2 regions of the Carnobacterium iners genome follow, and region 1 is predicted to be linked to the other one. Evidence: a T-box and tRNA genes for the amino acid it is inferred to sense, from the RefSeq annotation. Region 1 holds a T-box; the other holds one or more tRNA genes.
The links. A T-box is a leader RNA that pairs with one kind of tRNA and senses whether it is charged. The one in region 1 lies ahead of argS (arginine--tRNA ligase), so its partner is inferred to be a tRNA-Arg.

Region 1 (4,387 bases):
TCTTTATTATCTGGATTTGGGATATGATTTGGAAACGTTCCGTCTGGATCCAGAAATTGACTACCTGTAATGTTGGCACCTAATTTTTCTAAGACTTCTTTTGCAAAAAATCCTCCAGCACCATTTCCAGCATCTACAATAATATGTCTACCTACTAAAGGTTTTTCATAATTTTCTACATCATTAATCCCTTTTTTTATTTTACTTCTTAAATCAGCTGCATAGACGTTTAATAGATCCGCCTTCTTTACTTCACCTTTATTTCCTGGATAAGTTGGTTTTTCCAAATTTATATTTGCTAAAATAAATTCAATATCCTCATGTTCTGCTCCGCCGTCTTTTGTAAAAAACTTTAAGCCGTTGTATTCATAAGGTAAGTGACTTGCTGTAATCATAATCGCAGCATCACAGTCAAATTCTTGGTATTGTGTGGACATAAACATGGCTGGTGTTGTAGCTAGACCAACGTCAATAACATCGACACCCAAATTAGTTAACGTTTTTATGATAACTTCTTGAATTCTCTTAGCAGACAATCGACTATCGTACCCAATAGCAACTTTGATAGTCGTTAGTGAGTTAGTCAGTTTTTTGTATTCTTTTAGCCACGTCAATAAGCCAATACTAATCTTTTCAATTCGATTATTTGTTAAAGTTAGTTCATTGTTTTTTGTTTGAATAGCAATTCCTCTAATATCAGATCCATTTTGTAAATCTGCTAAATGAAACTCAGATAATTTTGTCATAACGAACCTCCATTTTATGCATTTATCCATTTGTGTAAATAATCATACATTTTAACTGCATCTTCTTCATTTTTAGAAATAATGATGCAAGTATCGTTCCCAGCAATCGTTCCTACTTTTTCAGGAAAATCAATCGCATCCATTAACGCTCCGATAACATGAGCATTGCCTGGAATAGTCATTAGAATCGTTAGAAATTGCACACGAGTCAATTTTATAGTAACTTCACCTAATGTTGACTGTAATTTTTCTTCCGTTGACATTTTATTGTTTTGGAAAAGAGCGTACTTTACATTCCCGCTTGAAGTCGTTGTTTTCACTAAATGCATCTCTTTAATATCACGTGAAATTGTTGCTTGTGTTGCTTCTACTCCTTCTTCCTTTAAGTAGTGCAATAGCTCTTCTTGTGTACTAACATCGTAGTTATTAATAATTTGTTTTATGGCTAGTTGTCTATTAGATTTTTTCATACTACAAGACCTCCTCATAATTACACTATTTATCCGTATTATACCAAACAAAATATGAATACGCTTAGATTTATTAAATTCTTTGCAAAATAATGAATAAAAATTCTTTTTAAAAATGAATGGAATTTATCTAGATACTTTGCTATACTTATAGAATAGAATTAAATAGTGATTCAGTGATGAAGAGAGTACTGATTTAGTTTGTTCAAAGCGAATTGGGATGGTGTAAGCCAATAACAAAAAAATCAGGAACCGCACTTTTGAGAAAATAATTCGAAACTAGTAAAATTATTCGGTTTTGTTTGCCGTTATCTAAAAACAAGTGGTTTTGTCGCTTAGATAAAACAACAAGAGTGGTACCGCGGGCTCAACCTCGTCTCTTTTTTGATTTATTTGTAAATCAAATTAGGGCTTTTTTTGTATTCTAAAGTTTAAAATAATTAAAAAATAGAGATTTAAATAGGGGGAAAAAATATGAACTATAAATTACTCGTTGCCAAAGCTTTACATGAACAAATTGGTGAAACACTAACTGTTGAGAAAATTTTTGCTTTACTTGAAAAACCAAAGACAGCCGAACACGGCGACGTTGCTTTTCCTACATTTATTTTAGCAAAGGAATTTAAAAAAGCACCTCAGCAAATTGCAACAGATTTAGGTGAAAAAATTTCTTCTATTATTATCGAAAAAATTGAAGTTGTTGGGCCATATTTAAATTTTTTCTTAGATAAAAAAATAGTTAGCGCTGCTGTATTAGCAGATGTTTTGGAAAAAGGTGAACATTATGGTGATTTAGCTATCGGTGAAAATCGAAATGTTCCAATTGATATGTCTTCTCCTAATATTGCAAAACCTATTTCAATGGGCCACCTACGCTCAACTGTTATTGGAAATGCGCTTGCTAATATCTACAGTAAAGTCGGGTATCGACCAATTAAGATCAATCATCTTGGAGACTGGGGAACTCAGTTTGGGAAACTAATTGTTGCTTACAAATTATGGGGGAATGCAGAAGCTATTGATGCTGAACCTATTACTGAATTATTACGTCTTTACGTTAAATTTCATGCCATAGCTGAAGAGCAACCAGAACTAAATGAAGATGCTCGTATCTGGTTCAAAAAATTAGAAGATGGCAATGAAGAAGCAGTCTCTCTTTGGGAATGGTTCCGTGAAGAGTCATTGAAAGAATTCAATCATATTTACGATATGATAGATATTCAATTTGATGCAATCAGTGGAGAAGCATTCTATAATGATAAAATGGATGAAGTTATTGATTTGCTTGAAGAAAAGAACTTATTAAAAATTAACCAAAAAGCTAGCATTGTCGATTTAGATAAATACAATTTAAATCCTGCATTGATCAAAAAATCTGACGGAGCGACTCTTTATATCACCCGCGATTTAGCTGCTGCTTTTTACCGTAAACGCAACTATGACTTTGCACAAAGTTTATATGTTGTTGGGAATGAACAAAGCAATCACTTCAATCAATTGAATGCTGTGTTGAAAGAAATGGGTCTTCCTTGGGCAGATGATATGCAACATATTGCTTTTGGTTTAATTACGCAAGGTGGAAAAAAATTATCTACACGTCAAGGCAAAATTGTACTGCTTGAAGAAGTCTTAAACGAAGCAATCAATTTAGCTGGCAAACAAATTTCAGAAAAAAATCCTGATTTACCAAATAAAGACGAAGTGGCTAAGCAAGTTGGAATTGGAGCTGTTATCTTCCATGATCTTAAAAATGATCGCTTAAACAACTTTGACTTTGTTTTAGAAGAAGTTGTGCGTTTTGAAGGTGAAACGGGTCCTTATGTTCAATACACAAGAGCTCGCGCAATGAGTATCTTACGCAAAGCTGGAAACCCAACAACTAATAGTGAAGACACTTATACGTTGAACGACTCTTATAGTTGGGAAATTATTAAATTATTACAAGAATATCCAACTATTGTTAAAAAATCTTACGAAAAACGTGAGCCATCAATTATTGCAAAACACTCTTTACAATTAGCCCAAGCTTTCAATAGGTATTATGCAAACAGTAAAGTTTTAATAGAAGATGCAGAAAAGCTTGCACGTTTAGCTTTAGTTCAATCTGTTGCTACTATTTTAAAAGAAGATTTAAGATTACTAGGAGTAAAATCTCCTGATCAAATGTAATTTACTAATCAACTTTTAAAAAATTCAAACTAAAAACAGCTATTAAACTGATGATAACATTAGTTTAATAGCTGTTTTTTACATCATTTTTTATTTTCCAGGTTTTTCCGTTACAACTAATTCTCCATTACTAATTTGTTGTTTGAATAAGTCAATTTTATCGATTATTTCTTTTGATAGCTGACCATCAGTTAAACCAACCCCATCTTCTGATAAACCGTAATTTAAAATTTCTCCGCCAGGAAAATTTCCTTTCAAAGCTTTATCAGCAATATCTTGAATTGCGTTACCAGTTTGTTTTAAAGTAGAAGTAAGTGTTACATTTCCACTATTATAGACTCCTTCTTTTGTTTGATCGCGGTCTGCGCCAATAACCCATTTCTTGTTTTCAGAGTTTAAATTCATTAAATCCTTTGCTTCAGAAAATACGCCATTACCAGAATCTCCTGCCGCCTGGAAGATAATATCTATTCCACTTGCGTACATTGCGGCTGCTATCGCTTTTCCTTTAGCAGAATCAGCAAACGAGTTTACATACTCCACTCTTACTTCTGCTTCAGGTTTAACTGTTTTAACTCCTTGAACAAATCCCGCTTCAAATTTATCAATAATATCTGATTGTTGTCCACCAATAAATCCTACTTTATTAGAGAGTGTTGACTCAGCTGCTGCAATACCTGCTAGAAAAGCTGATTCATTATCTTTAAAAACCAGTGAAGCAACATTATCCATTTTTGGCATGGCAACATCAACAATCGTAAAGTTCGTTTCAGGGTATTGAGGCGCTACCTCAATAAGGGCTTCAGTTAATTTAAAACCCATTGCTACAACTGTGTCAAACTTATTATTTGCCAATGTCTGTAAGTTCATCACATAATCGGAGGCTGATTTAGCTTGAATGTAGTCATATCCCTGGATACCTTTTGGTAGATTATTCTTTTGACCCCATGCTTCTAGACCTTCCCATGCTGATTGATTAAATGATTTATCGTCAATTCCACT
Region 2 (4,387 bases), 2.0 Mb from region 1:
GACCCGCACGAAAGGCGTAATGATTTGGGCACTGTCTCAACGAGAGACTCGGTGAAATTATAGTACCTGTGAAGATGCAGGTTACCCGCGACAGGACGGAAAGACCCCATGGAGCTTTACTGCAGTTTGATATTGAGTGTTTGTACAGCTTGTACAGGATAGGTAGGAGCCTATGAAGCCAGGACGCTAGTCTTGGTGGAGGCAATGGTGGGATACTACCCTTGCTGTATGACCACTCTAACCCTCAGCCATGATCTGGCTGGGAGACAGTGTCTGACGGGCAGTTTGACTGGGGCGGTCGCCTCCTAAAGTGTAACGGAGGCGCCCAAAGGTTCCCTCAGAATGGTTGGAAATCATTCGTAGAGTGTAAAGGCAGAAGGGAGCTTGACTGCGAGACCTACAAGTCGAGCAGGGACGAAAGTCGGGCTTAGTGATCCGGTGGTTCCGTATGGAAGGGCCATCGCTCAACGGATAAAAGCTACCCTGGGGATAACAGGCTTATCTCCCCCAAGAGTCCACATCGACGGGGAGGTTTGGCACCTCGATGTCGGCTCATCGCATCCTGGGGCTGTAGTCGGTCCCAAGGGTTGGGCTGTTCGCCCATTAAAGCGGTACGCGAGCTGGGTTCAGAACGTCGTGAGACAGTTCGGTCCCTATCCGTCGCGGGCGCAGGAAATTTGAGAGGAGCTGTCCTTAGTACGAGAGGACCGGGATGGACACACCGCTGGTGTACCAGTTGTTCTGCCAAGAGCATCGCTGGGTAGCTATGTGTGGACGGGATAAACGCTGAAAGCATCTAAGCGTGAAGCCCCCCTCAAGATGAGATTTCCCATCACGTAAGTGAGTAAGACCCCTGAGAGATGATCAGGTAGATAGGTTGGAAGTGGAAGTACAGCGATGTATGGAGCGGACCAATACTAATCGGTCGAGGACTTAACCATTTTTAAACGATGAAGAAACGGTTTTATTGTCTTATAGTTAAACACTATCCAGTTTTGAGAGAACAACGTTCTCTTATAACTAAAAGATGTGTGGTGGCGATGGCAAGAAGGTCACACCTGTTCCCATGCCGAACACAGTAGTTAAGCTTCTTAGCGCCGATGGTAGTGAAGGGTTTCCCTTTGTGAGAGTAGGACGCTGCCGCGCATCTAATAGTTTTTTTCTCATATGGAAGTTTAGCTCAGCTGGGAGAGCATCTGCCTTACAAGCAGAGGGTCGGCGGTTCGATCCCGTCAACCTCCACCATGAGTCATTAGCTCAGTTGGTAGAGCATCTGACTTTTAATCAGAGGGTCGCAGGTTCGAATCCTGCATGACTCATAACTATTCATTAAAATGACTAGTTATGCCATATTTTAGCGGGTGTGGCGGAATTGGCAGACGCACTAGATTTAGGATCTAGCGTCGAAAGACGTGGGGGTTCAAGTCCCTTCACCCGCACCATATTTTCAAGCCGGCTTAGCTCAGTTGGTAGAGCATCTGATTTGTAATCAGAGGGTCGAGGGTTCAACTCCTTTAGCCGGCACCATTAGCGGAAGTAGTTCAGTGGTAGAACGCCACCTTGCCAAGGTGGAGGTCGCGGGTTCGAACCCCGTCTTCCGCTTACTAGGTCATCTAGTAAGCGATGTAACAATCGTAACTTGTTCAAAATGCCGGGGTGGCGGAACAGGTAGACGCACAGGACTTAAAATCCTGCGGTGAGTGATCATCGTGCCGGTTCGATTCCGGCCCTCGGCACCATATATTGCACCCATAGCTCAATTGGATAGAGTACCTGACTACGAATCAGGCGGTTAGAGGTTCGACTCCTCTTGGGTGCATTTCATTTAAATTAAAATGGAAATTCCAGAATGACTCAACGTACGGGAAGTAGCTCAGCTTGGTAGAGCACTTGGTTTGGGACCAAGGGGTCGCAGGTTCGAATCCTGTCTTCCCGATTTTAAATGTTGGGGCCTTAGCTCAGCTGGGAGAGCGCCTGCCTTGCACGCAGGAGGTCAGCGGTTCGATCCCGCTAGGCTCCACTTATTTAAATTTTTAAGACTTATTTTGGCGGTGTAGCTCAGCTGGCTAGAGCGTCCGGTTCATACCCGGGAGGTCGGGGGTTCGATCCCCTTCGCCGCTATTACAATTTAAAAAGATCTTGGACCTTTAGCTCAGTTGGTTAGAGCAGACGGCTCATAACCGTCCGGTCGCAGGTTCGAGTCCTGCAAGGTCCATTAATCATTTTGTATTGATTGATTACCTTTTATATTAAAGGGACTATTTATTTTAATAAATGGAGGATTACCCAAGTCTGGCTGAAGGGAACGGTCTTGAAAACCGTCAGGTGTGTAAAAGCACGCAAGAGTTCGAATCTCTTATCCTCCTTAGTTACAAATTTAATATTATCGCGGGGTGGAGCAGTTGGCAGCTCGTCGGGCTCATAACCCGAAGGTCACAGGTTCAAGTCCTGTCCCCGCAATGAATACCATAGAATAAATTTGGTATATGCAAAAAGGTCTCGTGGTGTAGGGGTTAACATGTCTGCCTGTCACGCAGAAGATCGCGGGTTCGATTCCCGTCGAGACCGTTTTGCGAGTGTAGTTTAGTGGTAAAACCACAGCCTTCCAAGCTGTTGATGCGAGTTCGATTCTCGTCACTCGCTTTTTTTATGGGCCTATAGCTCAGCTGGTTAGAGCGCACGCCTGATAAGCGTGAGGTCGATGGTTCGAGTCCATTTAGGCCCATTTAATTTTATTTTTTAATTTTGGGGAAGTACTCAAGTGGCTGAAGAGGCGCCCCTGCTAAGGGTGTAGGTCGTTAACGCGGCGCGAGGGTTCAAATCCCTCCTTCTCCGTTTCGTTTTTTATAAAGGCCCGTTGGTCAAGTGGTTAAGACACCGCCCTTTCACGGCGGTATCACGGGTTCGAATCCCGTACGGGTCATGTGATTTAACTTAATAAATTTAAATTATTGCTTTTCAGATGGAGGATTACCCAAGTCTGGCTGAAGGGAACGGTCTTGAAAACCGTCAGGTGTGTAAAAGCACGCAAGAGTTCGAATCTCTTATCCTCCTTAGTTACAAATTTAATATTATCGCGGGGTGGAGCAGTTGGCAGCTCGTCGGGCTCATAACCCGAAGGTCACAGGTTCAAGTCCTGTCCCCGCAATTACTTTCACTCTATTTTTTAAGAGAGAAAAGTTTAGCTTTGTTAGAAATTTTTTACTTATTATTATCGCGGGGTGGAGCAGTTGGCAGCTCGTCGGGCTCATAATCCGAAGGTCACAGGTTCAAGTCCTGTCCCCGCAATAAATATCATAATACCAATATGATATTATATTAAAAATGGTCTCGTGGTGTAGGGGTTAACATGTCTGCCTGTCACGCAGAAGATCGCGGGTTCGATTCCCGTCGAGACCGTTAATTAAATATATGGCCCGGTAGCTCAGTTGGTAGAGCACTTGATTGAAGCTCAAGGTGTCGGCAGTTCGATTCTGTCCCGGGCCATTTTTTGCGGGTGTAGTTTAGTGGTAAAACCACAGCCTTCCAAGCTGTTGATGCGAGTTCGATTCTCGTCACCCGCTTTTTTTTTATGGGCCTATAGCTCAGCTGGTTAGAGCGCACGCCTGATAAGCGTGAGGTCGATGGTTCGAGTCCATTTAGGCCCATTATTATCTAGTTAAAAGGCCCGTTGGTCAAGTGGTTAAGACACCGCCCTTTCACGGCGGTATCACGGGTTCGAATCCCGTACGGGTCATAATAGAATAAAAGAAAAATCAAGTCCAAGTAGAAGGGGCTTGATTTTTCTTTTTTTTTAATAGGAGTTATTATTGTAGGAAAGTTTTAGTACTAATAACTAAAGCAAATAGAAACAAAAAGATAATAGCAAATAGGTTTAGTTGCTTGAGCTTTATTGAAAAGGATTTTGTACGAGCTGATGCTCGATAAAGAGAAAGTAAGTTCCATGCGGTGGGCAAACTTATTAGCAATAAGAGAGAAAAGTAACTAAAAGATAGCGATAAAATAAAAATACTACTTATATACAAAAAAATGAGTAAGCTCAGAGCTAGGAGGCGATTTTTCTTTAGTGATTCTGGTTGTTTTGCTTTAATCGTGTGATCAGTTAATTCTATTATTAAAGCTAATAGAATTGAAGGAACGCTCCATAAAAAGATAGTATTAGGAATAAAAAATAATTGAATAAAGAAACTAATATAGGTTAGAATACCACCTTTAAAAATAGCTTTCATGCTAATCAGTAGCCACTTCAAATCATTTTCTTTAAAATAAATCTGTCCTTGGATAAGGATACTGTAGAACACTAGTAGTAATCCAATTAAAAGGTGAGAAGATAAAGTTAGAGAACTAATGATTAGTAGATTGATAGCTTCAATAATTAATAAAGAAG

Region 2: it encodes a tRNA-Arg, which carries the amino acid that the T-box ahead of argS (arginine--tRNA ligase) is inferred to sense. The anticodon was not compared.

The regions. Positions count from the first base shown of each region.
Region 1 covers NZ_FXBJ01000002.1:2,077,629-2,082,015, forward strand. The annotation lists gene B9Y54_RS09910 (phosphohexomutase domain-containing protein) at 1-746, opposite strand, end outside; gene argR (arginine repressor) at 761-1,216, opposite strand; T-box leader at 1,384-1,600, shown strand; gene argS (arginine--tRNA ligase) at 1,691-3,385, shown strand; gene B9Y54_RS09925 (BMP family lipoprotein) at 3,476-4,387, opposite strand, start outside.
Region 2 covers NZ_FXBJ01000002.1:54,000-58,386, reverse strand. The annotation lists rRNA gene B9Y54_RS00485 (23S ribosomal RNA) at 1-941, shown strand, start outside; rRNA gene rrf (5S ribosomal RNA) at 1,031-1,146, shown strand; tRNA gene B9Y54_RS00475 (tRNA-Val) at 1,170-1,245, shown strand; tRNA gene B9Y54_RS00470 (tRNA-Lys) at 1,247-1,319, shown strand; tRNA gene B9Y54_RS00465 (tRNA-Leu) at 1,358-1,442, shown strand; tRNA gene B9Y54_RS00460 (tRNA-Thr) at 1,452-1,527, shown strand; tRNA gene B9Y54_RS00455 (tRNA-Gly) at 1,531-1,602, shown strand; tRNA gene B9Y54_RS00450 (tRNA-Leu) at 1,651-1,739, shown strand; tRNA gene B9Y54_RS00445 (tRNA-Arg) at 1,746-1,819, shown strand; tRNA gene B9Y54_RS00440 (tRNA-Pro) at 1,863-1,936, shown strand; tRNA gene B9Y54_RS00435 (tRNA-Ala) at 1,948-2,020, shown strand; tRNA gene B9Y54_RS00430 (tRNA-Met) at 2,048-2,121, shown strand; tRNA gene B9Y54_RS00425 (tRNA-Ile) at 2,142-2,215, shown strand; tRNA gene B9Y54_RS00420 (tRNA-Ser) at 2,277-2,366, shown strand; tRNA gene B9Y54_RS00415 (tRNA-Met) at 2,388-2,460, shown strand; tRNA gene B9Y54_RS00410 (tRNA-Asp) at 2,496-2,568, shown strand; tRNA gene B9Y54_RS00405 (tRNA-Gly) at 2,573-2,643, shown strand; tRNA gene B9Y54_RS00400 (tRNA-Ile) at 2,652-2,725, shown strand; tRNA gene B9Y54_RS00395 (tRNA-Ser) at 2,748-2,835, shown strand; tRNA gene B9Y54_RS00390 (tRNA-Glu) at 2,852-2,923, shown strand; tRNA gene B9Y54_RS00385 (tRNA-Ser) at 2,965-3,054, shown strand; tRNA gene B9Y54_RS00380 (tRNA-Met) at 3,076-3,148, shown strand; tRNA gene B9Y54_RS00375 (tRNA-Met) at 3,216-3,288, shown strand; tRNA gene B9Y54_RS00370 (tRNA-Asp) at 3,327-3,399, shown strand; tRNA gene B9Y54_RS00365 (tRNA-Phe) at 3,414-3,486, shown strand; tRNA gene B9Y54_RS00360 (tRNA-Gly) at 3,493-3,563, shown strand; tRNA gene B9Y54_RS00355 (tRNA-Ile) at 3,574-3,647, shown strand; tRNA gene B9Y54_RS00350 (tRNA-Glu) at 3,665-3,736, shown strand; gene B9Y54_RS00345 (hypothetical protein) at 3,807-4,387, opposite strand, start outside.